Regions from separate parts of the Proteus sp. Marseille-Q3619 genome, predicted to be linked through region 3. Evidence: predicted binding sites of a transcription regulator. Region 3 holds the regulator's gene; each other region holds the start of a gene.
The links. Region 3 encodes CRP, which controls carbon source genes, mostly activating them, when cyclic AMP is high. Its sites were predicted from a motif close to ATGTGANNNNNNTCACAT; they were not measured.
Positions count from the first base shown of each region.

Region 1 (4,345 bases), 790 kb from region 3:
TTAATTCTATGTACAACAAAGTTATGTACAGTTGGCAATAAAAAAGCCACATCAAAACAGTTGATGTGGCTTGGTTTTTAGAGATGAGATTTAACTAATTTCATAAATAATCAGTTAGCGATTATTCGTACTTCTGAAGCATTTCACGTTTGTGTTTGGTTTCGGTAACCATCACGATAAGTAATAACACAACAGATAGTGCACTACCGCCGATCATGACCATAAAGCCGCCATCCCAACCGAAGTAGTCAACGGTGTAACCTACGATAGCACTCGCCGCAACAGAGCCACCTAAGTAACCGAATAGACCGGTAAAGCCTGCTGCTGTACCTGCTGCTTTTTTCGGTGCAAGCTCTAGTGCATGCAGACCAATCAACATAACAGGACCGTAGATTAAGAAACCGATGATTAACATACATGCCATATCAACATTCGGGTTACCCGCTGGGTTCATCCAGAATACGATAGTTGCGATAGTTACTAAGGTCATGAAGAACACGCCTGTTGCACCACGGTTACCTCTGAATACTTTATCCGACATCCAACCACACAGCAGTGTGCCTGGGATACCAGCGTATTCATATAAGAAGTAAGCCCATGATGATTTATCCATTGCGAAGTCTTTTACTTCACGCAGATAAGTCGGTGACCAGTCCAGTACGCCATAACGCAGTAAGTAAACAAACACGTTAGCAATTGCAATCATCCACAGAAGTTTGTTAGGGAACACATACTTCATAAAGATTTCTTTTGCAGTCAGCTCTTGTTCGTCAGTTTCTTTATAATCAGGTGGATAGTCGTTTTTGTATTCTTCAATTGGTGGAAGACCACAAGATTGCGGGGTATCACGCATTAATGCGAATGCAATCATAGCAACTAAGATTGCGGCAAATGCTGGCATATATAACGCTGCTTTCCAGTCGTTAAACCACGCCATACCTAATAAGAATAGTAATGGAGGTAAGCCACCACCAACGTTATGCGCACAGTTCCAAATAGAAACAATACCGCCACGTTCTTTTTGTGACCACCAGTGCACCATAGTACGTCCACAAGGAGGCCAACCCATACCTTGGAACCAACCACAAAGGAACAACAGAACGAACATTACCATAATGCTCGAAGTTGCCCATGGTACAAAGCCCATAAATAGCATCACTGCGGACGCTAAAATAAGACCTGCTGGTAAGAAATAACGAGGGTTAGCACGGTCAGAGAATGAGCCCATGATAAACTTAGAGAAACCGTAAGCAATCGAGATCCCTGATAAAGCAAAACCTAGGTCACCTTTAGAAAACCCTTCTTCTACAAGATAAGGCATTGCTAACGCAAAGTTTTTTCTTACTAAATAATAAGCAGCATAACCGAAGAAAATCCCCATAAAGATCTGCCAACGCAGACGACGATAGACAGGATCTATCTGCTCTTTTGGCAAACGCGCTTTATGTGGCGCAGGTCTAAACAGACTTAACATATTAGCCTCCGATGGCTTTTATTTTAATATGTTGATATTAAATAATGACAAAACGAACAGTGAAGTTATCAAAAAATTTTCTTTAACGAACTTAATAGTAAACTTATACAATCAAATTTACTGTGAGGTATTACTCAGTTGTCGAATAATTTTTCAAGATGTGCAATTTTGAGTGATATGTTAACTTTATCAAATACTTTTTGTTAAATAATTTGTGATTAGTATCACACTTGTGGTTTTATTTTTTCACTCGTGAGCGTTTCTCTTTCGTTTTTGCTCATTATCAAACATTAACCACATTTTTTGTGTATCTTATACACTATAATTAACGCTAAAGAATAAATAAGCGTTTGCTGAATGTAATGTGAGAGGGCATCTCTATGATGAGCGGTTCACCAGTGACAGAAACTGATGTCATTATTATTGGCGGGGGAGCAACCGGTGCAGGCATGGCAAGAGACTGTGCACGCCGTGGATTACGTTGCGTTCTGCTTGAAAGGCATGATATTGCAACCGGTGCAACCGGTCGAAATCATGGATTGTTACACAGTGGTGCGCGTTATGCAGTAACAGACCCAGAGTCAGCGCGTGAGTGTATTGAAGAAAACATGATTTTAAAACGGGTCGCTCGTCATTGTGTTGAAAAAACGGATGGCCTTTTTATTACCCTTCCTGAAGATTCTTTAGAGTTTCAACAGACCTTTATTCAATCTTGCCAAGCAGCAGGTATTGATGCTCAAGCGATTTCACCCGAAGAAGCTATTCGCTTAGAGCCATCTGTTAACCCAAATTTAATCGGCGCGGTTAAAGTGCCAGATGGTACTGTCGATCCTTTCCGTTTAACTGCCGCAAATATGTTAGATGCCCGCGAACATGGCGCCCAAGTACTGACTTACCATGAAGTTGTTGGACTTATTCGTGAAGGCGACCGTGTTAAAGGTGTGAAAGTTTACGATCATCAAGCGAAAAAACTGTATGAAATTCGCGCGCAAATAGTGGCAAATGCAGGGGGAATTTGGGGGCAAAAAATCGCTGAATATGGCGAGTTAAAAGTTCGTATGTTCCCAGCCAAAGGTGCGTTGTTGATTTTGGGTCATCGTATTAACAATATGGTGATCAACCGTTGTCGTAAACCTGCGGATGCCGATATTTTAGTGCCTGGCGATACCATTTCATTAATTGGTACAACATCAACACGAGTACCTTACGATGAAATCGACAATATGTATGTCACCCCTGAAGAAGTCGATATTCTCATCCGTGAAGGCTCAATGTTAGCGCCAAAACTGGCTCAAACTCGCATTTTACGTGCTTATGCTGGTGTGCGTCCTTTAGTTGCAAGTGATGATGATCCATCTGGTCGTAATGTTAGCCGTGGTATTGTTTTACTCGACCATGCGCAACGTGATGGATTAGAAGGCTTTATTACCATTACTGGCGGTAAATTAATGACTTACCGTTTAATGGCTGAATGGGCAACAGATAAAATCTGCGAAAAATTAAATGTCTCTGCTAAATGTACAACCGCAGAAGAAGCCTTACCGGGCTCTCGCCAATCTGCAGAGCAAGCATTACGTAGCGTTGTTTCATTACCTGCGCCAATTCGTGGTTCTGCGGTTTATCGCCACGGTGATTTAGCGAATAAATTATTGAGTAATGAACGTAGCGATAAGAGTTTAGTCTGTGAATGTGAAGCCGTTACGGCGGGGGAAGTTCGCTATGCGGTTAACTCTTTAACTGTCAATAACTTACTTGATTTACGCCGCCGTACTCGCGTGGGTATGGGAACATGCCAAGGTGAACTTTGTGCTTGTCGTGCAGCGGGTTTATTAAACCGTTTACAAGTCACTACTCCTCACGAATCAGAACAGCAGCTTGCCCATTTCTTAAATGAGCGTTGGAAAGGTATTCGACCAATTGCTTGGGGTAATGCGTTACGTGAGAGTGAATTCACCAGTTGGGTTTACCAAGGTTTATGTGGTTTAGATGCTGATATGATTGAAAAAACAGCTTCAGTGGAGGCAGATAATGAAATTTGACGTCATCATTATAGGTAGCGGGCTTGCAGGATTAACCGCAGGTATTCGTCTTGCTGAAGCAGGTAAGTCTTGCGCAATTATCAGTAATGGTCAAAGCGCACTACATTTTTCATCAGGTTCGCTAGATCTATTAACTCATCTTCCTGATGGTTCGTTAGTGACTCAACCTAAAAAAGCGTTAGCAGCATTGGCTGAGCTTGCTCCGAAACATCCTTATAGTCGTATGGGTGAAACTCAGGTTTCAACCTTAATTGAACAGGCTCAAGCATTATTATCAAGTACGAAAGGCCTTGAATATCAAGGTAATGGTGATGAAAACCATTATCGTATTACACCCGTTGGGCGTTCACGTATGAGTTGGATGAGCCCAAAACGTGTGCCAACGCATGGTGTTGATCAAGCGTTGCCATGGAAAAAGCTGGCTGTTGTTGGAATCGAAGGCTTCTTAGATTTTCAGCCACAATTTGCAAGTAATACGCTGAATGAGCAAGGTGTTGAGTCTATTCCTTATCATATCCACTTACCGCTATTAGACAGATTGCGTGATAATCCAAGTGAATTTAGAGCAGTCAATATTGCGCGCTATTTAGATAAACCTGAAAACACTAAAGCGTTAGCGGAAGAGCTGAAAAAGCATATCGATGATAGTGTTGAAGCAATTATTTTACCTGCATGTATTGGACTGGATGCTGAAGAGCCAGTGATGCTACTTCAACAACTTGTCGGTAAACCTATCTGTTTATTACCGACATTGCCGCCATCACTATTAGGTATTCGCTTACATCAAGCATTAAAACTGCGTTTCCAAAAAGCTGGCGGTTTAATAATGCCG
Region 1 is NZ_CBDIMP010000001.1:2,694,138-2,698,482, forward strand. Features, by position in the region: gene glpT (glycerol-3-phosphate transporter) at 122-1,474, opposite strand; gene glpA (anaerobic glycerol-3-phosphate dehydrogenase subunit A) at 1,855-3,513, shown strand; gene glpB (glycerol-3-phosphate dehydrogenase subunit GlpB) at 3,503-4,345, shown strand, end outside.
Region 1: a site for CRP is predicted at 1,687-1,704, ahead of glpT (glycerol-3-phosphate transporter). Genes of this name have one in related genera too.

Region 2 (4,345 bases), 1.5 Mb from region 3:
AGATGCTGGAGTATTGATTAAAATACGAGATGTTTTCATTTTGTCGCCGAAGTAGGCAACATGTTCAGGACAGTTATCTTGGTCTGTATATAAGCAAGAAGTGTGACCGATACCACCCATCTCAACTAATTTTTCAGCTTTTAGCACCGCATCTTCAAACGATTGAGCATGATACATGGCTAATAGCGGAGATAATTTCTCGTGAGCAAAGGGTTCTGCTTCTGTTGTTTCTTTGACTTCACCAATTAAAATTTTGGTATTTACAGGTACTTCAATGCCAGCCATTTCAGCAATTTTTGTTGCAGGTTGACCCACAATAGCTGCGTTTAAGTTACCATCTTTTAAGATGATGTCTTGAACAGCTTTTAATTCTTTACCTGTCAGCATGTAACCGCCGTGAGTTGAGAAACGCTCACGAACTTGTTTGTAAATGCTGTCAACAACGATAACAGATTGCTCTGATGCACAAATTACGCCGTTATCGAAAGTTTTAGACATTAAGATTGAAGCCACTGCACGTTTGATATCAGCAGAATCATCAATAACCACTGGTGTATTACCTGCACCAACGCCGATAGCTGGTTTACCAGAACTATACGCTGCTTTAACCATGCCTGGACCACCTGTCGCTAAGATCAGGTTAATATCATCATGGTGCATTAACGCGTTAGATAGGGCAACAGAAGGCTCATCAATCCAACCAATAATATCTTTTGGTGCACCAGCAGCGATAGCTGCATTTAAGACGATTTCAGCTGCACGGTTTGTCGCTTCTTTTGCACGAGGGTGTGGAGAGAAGATAATACCATTACGTGTTTTTAAGCTAATTAATGCTTTAAAAATCGCAGTAGAAGTTGGGTTAGTTGTTGGTACGATACCACAGATGATCCCAATAGGTTCAGCAATGGTTATTGTGCCGTAAGTCAGATCTTCAGATAAGATACCGCAGGTTTTTTCGTCTTTATACGCATTGTAGATGTACTCAGAAGCAAAGTGGTTTTTAATCACTTTATCTTCAACGATACCCATACCAGACTCTTTAACAGCCAATTTTGCAAGAGGAATACGGGCATCAGCGGCAGCTAATGCAGCAGCACGGAAAATAGCATCAACTTGTTCTTGAGAGAAGTTAGCAAATTCACGTTGAGCTTTTTTTACACGAGCAACCAAATCATTGAGTTCAGTAACGTTAGTTACAGACATAAAGAGACTCCTGATAAAATGTTAAATTTTTTAAGCAAATTAGCCGTTATCGCCATAACTAATAAGAATAGCTTAGATAGATGATAATGTGCTTATTTCAGTAATAATTATAAGAGGGCATAATTTGCTTAAAAAACTTAAAAAAAACAATAATAAAGGTAAATATATTTTCGAAGTAACCCTCTTTCTTCGAATGGTAACAGCTTACCATCTTTCTAATTAATTAACGTGATGTATATCACAAAACTAGCAAGCTGACACCTTTCAGCAAGGCTATTTATGAGAATGATTCTTATATGAAATAAATATTCAACGATTTTTTTGTCGTATACTCTATTTCGATATAAAATTAAACCACTAGGTTTTGATCAGTTTACAAGAGAATATTTTAGGTAAAAACTTGTTAACTAATAGAATTAACTGGTTTATTGATTTAAAGTAACGCGCATTTTTTGGAGTTACTCTATCTTTTATAGAATAATTCGCATGTTTATTAGCCAAGAAGGGGCTTTTCATGGGGTCACTGCTGGATTTATCCGGTTATATTAAATTTTTTGTCGGTCTTTTTGCGATTGTAAACCCAATTGGTATTTTGCCTGTCTTTATCAGTATGACGAGTTATCAAACTGATGCAGGGCGTAACAAAACAAACTTAATTGCGAATGGCTCCGTTGCAATTATTTTAGTTTCTTCTCTGTTAATCGGTGATTCTATACTGAGTATTTTCGGTATTTCTATCGACTCGTTTCGTATAGCAGGGGGAATACTGATTGTTACTATTGCAATGACAATGATAAATGGGCGTTTAGGGGAAGATAAACAAAACAATCAAGAACGAAACGAATCCGCAGTACGTAATAGTGTTGCTGTTGTGCCTTTAGCATTACCATTAATGGCAGGGCCTGGAGCAATCAGTTCTTGTATTGTGTGGAGCTCTCGCTGGGAAGGCTTTACTAACTTTTTAGGATTAGCCGCAACCAGTATCTTTTTTGCATTCTGTTGTTGGTTACTTTTCCGTAGTGCAACATTATTAGTGAAATATTTAGGGCAAACAGGCATTAACGTGGTTACTCGTATAATGGGCTTATTATTAATGTCGTTAGGTATTGAATTTATTGTGACCGGATTACGTTCTATTTTCCCGGGCTTATTAGTGTAAACACAGCGCAGCGCTATTAAAAGAGCAGTATGAATCACTCAAATACTGCTCTGCTCCTTTCTTCACATCTGTTTTTCTTTTATTTCAATCAAGACGATGTATCCCTTTTGATAACGCTTCTCGATCATAATGTTGTGTTAACTCACCATTTTCCATGAGTGCGGCTCTATCAGACATATGAGCAATCACATCGGCATCATGGCTTACTAATAAATATGTCATATTATGCTCTTTTTTCAGTGTGTTAAGCAGATTTAAGATCTCGGCTTGTACTGACATATCTAGTGCTGAAGTTGGCTCGTCTAAAAGTAATAATTGAGGTTGTAATAAAAGGGCTCTCGCAATGGCGACACGTTGGCGCTGTCCACCAGAAAGTTGATGAGGATAACGACTTGTTACATCCGCAGGCAAACCAACTTGGGCTAATGCTTGCTCAATCGTATTTTTGTCAAAAGGAATGTGATGGATTTTTAAAGGCTCAGAAAACGCCCGTTCAATACGGTGTTGAGGGTGTAAAGAGGCGTAGGGATCTTGAAACACCATTTGTATATTACGGCGTAATGTCCCTTGAAAACGTTGTTGAGGTTTAATAGTTTGCTCTAAAAGCGATATATTACCTTGCCAATGGGGCAATAATCCAGCAATCACACGTAAAACAGTCGACTTTCCACAACCAGAACGACCTATTAAGCTAAAGGTTTCACCTTGTTGAACATGTAAATTAATTCCCTTTACAACGTGCTTTGCTTGTTTACCTTGCTCAAATTGAACATGTAAATCATGAATATCAATTAGCATGATGTATTCCCTTGAAATTAATCGTTCTATCTAATACAGGCAATTGAGTGCCATAAGTGCTTGCATTGGGTCTACATGTCCAAAGTGTACGTGTATAAGGATGCGTGGCGGTAGGTAAGTCTTTGGCATTAAGTTCATCGACTTGTTCGCCTTGGTACATCACCATGACACGTTCGCAATATTCGGCAACAAGGGGCAAATCATGGCTAATTAGCAATAAGCCCATATTACGTTGTTCACACTGTGTGGTGATTAGCTCAAGGATTTGATGACGAAGCTGAGCATCAAGTGCCGATGTCGGTTCATCGGCAATTAAAATAGTAGGGTTATTAATTAGCGCAATAGCTATCATTGCTCGTTGCCCCATACCACCTGATAATTCACCGGGATAGCGATAAATATTCTGTTCAGGTAAACCAACAGACAGCAGTGTATCGATGATAAGTTGGCGTCTATCTTGGCGCGAAAGTTTTTGATGCTGTTTTACGGTTTCTTCTACTTGTTGATAAATGGTTTTTACAGGATTTAAGGCGTAACGAGGATCTTGTAGTACCATTGAAATTGTATTACCTCGAATGTTATTCCATTGGCGAGACGAGAAATCCAATAGATTATTTCCTTGCAAGCTTAGTTTATCTGCGCTGACTTTTCCCGGCTGACGAACTAATCCCATTAATGCACGAGCGGTCATTGACTTGCCTGAGCCTGATTCGCCAACAACTGCCAAACGCTCTTGCCCTAAAGTGAAAGAGACATTATTGACCACTCTTGCCTTTGGGAAATCAATACAGAGGTTATTTACTTCAATTAATGGTGTTTTATTCATGGGTATCTCCCAATACATCGCGTAATCCATCACCCAATAAATTAAATGCCAGACTACTGATTAAAATTGCTGTACCCGGAATAGCGGCAACCCACCATTGATCAAAAATAACAGGCATGCCTTCTGCGATCATTGCCCCCCATTCCGCCATCGGTGGGCGAGCGCCTAATCCCAGAAAACCCAATCCTGCTGCCGCGAGGATAATCACCGCTAAATTCAGCGCTAAACGAACAATGGCTGAAGGTAAACACAGGGGTAAAATATGTCCCCATAACAGTCGGATACCCTTAATTCCCATCATTTCAGCCGCAGCAAGATAATCACTATTGCGTAAATGTTGAATTTCACTGCGCGATTGT
Region 2 is NZ_CBDIMP010000001.1:406,114-410,458, reverse strand. Features, by position in the region: gene adhE (bifunctional acetaldehyde-CoA/alcohol dehydrogenase) at 1-1,203, opposite strand, end outside; gene ACWPWK_RS01880 (YchE family NAAT transporter) at 1,718-2,362, shown strand; gene ACWPWK_RS01875 (ABC transporter ATP-binding protein) at 2,447-3,160, opposite strand; gene ACWPWK_RS01870 (ABC transporter ATP-binding protein) at 3,150-3,986, opposite strand; gene ACWPWK_RS01865 (ABC transporter permease) at 3,979-4,345, opposite strand, start outside.
Region 2: a site for CRP is predicted at 1,430-1,447, ahead of adhE (bifunctional acetaldehyde-CoA/alcohol dehydrogenase). Genes of this name have one in related genera too.

Region 3 (4,345 bases):
AGTAATAAAATAGATAATGATAAGAAAATCAGTCGGATAGGCTAATATGCTGTTACTTATTGATAATTACGACTCGTTTACCTACAACCTCTATCAGTATTTCTGTGAATTGGGTGCTGAGGTTGTTGTTAAGCGTAACGATGAGATCGGACTTAAAGAGATAGAAAAGATGATGCCAGCACATCTTGTTATCTCGCCAGGACCTTGTACTCCTGATGAAGCAGGGATCTCTCTTGAGGCTATACAGCGGTTTGCCGGTGAAATTCCTATTCTTGGCGTTTGTCTTGGACATCAAGCGATAGGACAAGCTTTTGGTGCATCAGTTATCAGAGCACGAGAAGTGATGCATGGTAAAAATTCATTAATACATCATAATCAACAAGGTGTTTTTAAGGGACTTAATCGGCCTTTAAATGTGACGCGTTACCACTCTTTAGTGATTGATGCGACGACATTACCCGTACCTTTTGAAGTGACGGCATGGAGCCAACATGATGGAAATGTTGATGAAATTATGGGAATTCGCCATCGTACTCTGCCAATTGAAGGGGTTCAATTTCACCCAGAAAGTATTTTAAGTGAACAAGGGCATGAGCTATTAAATAATTTCCTTAAATATTAAATGGATAGCATTTAAATAGCGAAATAACGCCTTTTTATACAAAACCACATTTGATTTTTTATTCATATTTAGTGATTATATTTTCATATTGAATATGAATAACGATCAGGTGGGGTAATGACAAAGCAAAGCATCAACCGGGCAACTTACGATCAAGTAATGTTGCCAATTTATTCACCCGCAGAATTTATTCCTGTCAAAGGGATGGGTAGCCGTGTTTGGGATCAGCAGGGAAAATCGTATATTGATTTTGCTGGTGGTATTGCTGTTTTAGCACTGGGGCATGCTCATCCTGCTCTTAATCAAGCCTTGAAAGAACAAAGCGAACAACTTTGGCATGTTAGTAATATTTTTACTAATGAACCAGCATTGCGTTTAGCACAAAAATTAATAGATAACACATTTGCAGAACGTGTCTTTTTTGCCAATTCAGGCGCAGAAGCGAATGAGGCAGCATTTAAGTTGGCTCGCCATTATGCCATCACTCGCCATAGTCCTTATAAAACTAAAATTATTGCTTTTCACCATGCATTCCACGGCAGAACACTGTTTACAGTATCTGTTGGTGGGCAACCTAAATATGCAGATGGTTTTGGCCCTAAGCCTGCAGATATCGTGCATATTCCTTTCAATGATTTAGAGGCGGTTAAAGCTGTTATTGACGACCATACTTGTGCTGTCGTATTGGAACCTGTGCAAGGTGAAGGTGGTGTCACGGCAGCAACACCTGAGTTTATGAGGGGGCTACGTGAATTGTGCGATAAGCATCAAGCTCTGCTTGTTCTTGATGAAGTACAAACAGGTATGGGACGTACAGGCAAGCTTTTCGCCTATATGAACTATGATGTGACACCAGACATTATTACAACTGCAAAAGCGCTAGGAGGTGGTTTTCCACTCAGTGCGATGTTAACAACACATGAAATAGCTTCTGTAATGGGCGTAGGGACTCATGGTACAACTTATGGTGGCAATCCATTAGCTTGTGCAGTGGGTAATGTCGCATTTGATTTAATTAATACACCTGAGGTACTTGAGGGTGTAGAAAAGCGCTATCAATGGATTGTGAATGAACTGGTGGCAATTAATCAAACGTACGATGTCTTTTCGCAAATCCGTGGACAAGGTTTATTGATCGGTGCGCAATTGGCACCACAATATAAAGGTAAAGCCAAAGAGTTACTCAGTCTTGCTGCCAAACATGGCTTAATGATGTTAAACGCAGGAGCAGATGTAATGCGTTTTACACCATCGTTAATTATTACCCAAGAAGAATTACAAGAAGGAATGGTGGCATTAAAAGCGGCTATTGCGGAATTTGTAAAAGGGTAGTGCGGACTAAAAACCCCATCTATAAGGATGGGGTTTATACAGATTGTATCATCAATAGCCCTTTTATTGGGCTATTGTTTGTTCGGGGTGGGGAAACTTAGCGAGTCCCGTAAACGACGATAGTTTTACCGTGTGCTGAGATCAGGTTTTGATCTTCTAGCATTTTGAGAATACGGCCTACAGTTTCGCGTGAACAACCAACGATTTGACCAATTTCCTGACGTGTAATTTTAATTTGCATGCCATCAGGATGCGTCATGGCATCGGGTTGTTTTGCTAAGTTTAGTAAGGTCTGTGCAATACGGCCTGTAACATCAAGGAAAGCAAGGTTACCTACTTTTTCTGATGTTGTTTGTAATCTGTTCGCCATTTGAGCAGAAAGGCGCATCAGAATATCAGGGTTAACCTGAATTAATTGACGGAATTTTTTATAGGAAATTTCTGCTACTTCACAGGCTGTTTTTGCTCTAACCCATGCACTACGTTCTTGATCTTCTTCAAATAATCCAAGTTCACCGATGAAATCCCCCTGATTTAGGTAGGAGAGGATCATTTCTTTTCCTTCTTCATCTTTAATAAGAACAGCCACGGAACCTTTAACAATATAATAAAGTGTTTCCGCTTTCTCACCTTGGTGGATCAGCGTGCTCTTGGATGGATATTTGTGAATATGGCAGTGTGACAAAAACCATTCAAGAGTCGGGTCTGTTTGCGGCTTGCCGAGAACCATTCGCGTTATCCTCTGTACGTTAAATGCAGCCTTTCAAAACGGATAGGTTCCCTTTTGATACAGCGTGCTTAAAAATCCTATCTTTACCTATTAACTTCCTGAGAACACGGTAAGTTAATATGGAGTAGATTATAATAAATGAGAAAATAATGCATTGATCTTAACCACTATCATCAAGCAGATATTGTTTTTAACACAATTAGTGCATTAAGTCTCGTTTTACGCAGTCAGCATAATAAACCTATTTGCTAATTGCTAGTTGAATTATGAGAATGTACTCTTTTAGTTTCTGTCATCTTTAGGGGAAAATAAATGGAAGCGAGAGTTAAGTGGGTAGAAGATTTATCTTTTGTCGGTGAGTCTTCTTCTGGTCATCAAATCATGATGGATGGAAATTCGGGTGATAAAGCACCAAGCCCAATGGAAATGGTATTAATTGCTGCAGGTGGGTGTAGCGCTATTGATGTTGTGAGCATCTTACGTAAAGGTCGTCACCAAGTGACTGATTGTGAAGTGAAATTAACATCAGAAAGACGCGAAGAAGCCCCTCGTCTATTTACTGATATCAATTTACATTTTATTGTTTCAGGTAAAGAATTAACGGATAAAATCGTAGAACGAGCTGTTCAATTATCCGCAGAAAAATATTGTTCTGTTTCTTTAATGCTAGGAAAAGCAGCCAATATTACGCATTCATTTGAAATAAAAGATGCCGACTAATTTTGATATTTTAAAATAAAGTTTAATTCGAAAAATAATATCCCTTAATTAATGGGATATTATTTTTATAGAGATAAATTTTATTTTGGTTAACTTATCTTTTCGCCATTTAATAATTTTTTGACTAATGGCGCCATAATTAATTCCATCGCTAATCCTAATTTCCCGCCCGGTACAACAATAGTATTTATTGTTGACATAAATGAGCCATGCAACATCGCAAGTAAATAGGGAAAATCAATATCGGTTAAGCCTCGAAAACGAATAACAATAAAGCTTTCATCGAGAGTGGGGATTGCTTTGGCAGAAAAAGGGTTTGAAGTATCAACCGTTGGAACTCGTTGGAAGTTAATGTGAGTGCGTGAGAATTGAGGAATAATATAGCTAATATAATCATCCATTGAGCGTACAACCGAATCTCTTACCGCCTCTTGTGAGTGTCCTCTTTCTGTGGTGTCTCGAATAAGCTTTTGTATCCACTCTAGGTTTACGATAGGGACAACACCCACTAGTAAATCAACATGTTGTGCGACATCGTGCTCATTGGTGACAACGCCCCCGTGTAACCCTTCATAAAAGAGAACATCGGTATTGTTTGGCAAAGGCTCCCAAGGTGTAAATGTACCTGGTAATTGGTTGTAGGGAGTGGCTTCATCATAAGAGTGTAGATACTTGCGAGATTGACCTTGTCCTGTATCACTATACTGACTTAAGGTCTTACTCAGTAAGCTAAAATCATTTGCTTCAGGGCCAAAATAACTGATATGTCTACCTTGTTCTCTGGCTTTTCTTATCGCCATATCCATTTCAGGACGGGTATAGCGATGGAAACTATCTCCATCAATCAATGCAGCATTTGCATTGAGTTGTTGGAATATCTTACGAAAAGCTTGGCTTGTTGTGGTAGTTCCTGCACCACTTGAGCCAGTCACTGCGATGAT
Region 3 is NZ_CBDIMP010000001.1:1,900,246-1,904,590, reverse strand. Features, by position in the region: gene ACWPWK_RS08720 (aminodeoxychorismate synthase component II) at 47-622, shown strand; gene argD (bifunctional acetylornithine/succinyldiaminopimelate transaminase) at 740-1,954, shown strand; gene crp (cAMP-activated global transcriptional regulator CRP) at 2,052-2,684, opposite strand; gene ACWPWK_RS08705 (OsmC family protein) at 2,997-3,404, shown strand; gene ACWPWK_RS08700 (phosphoribulokinase) at 3,494-4,345, opposite strand, start outside.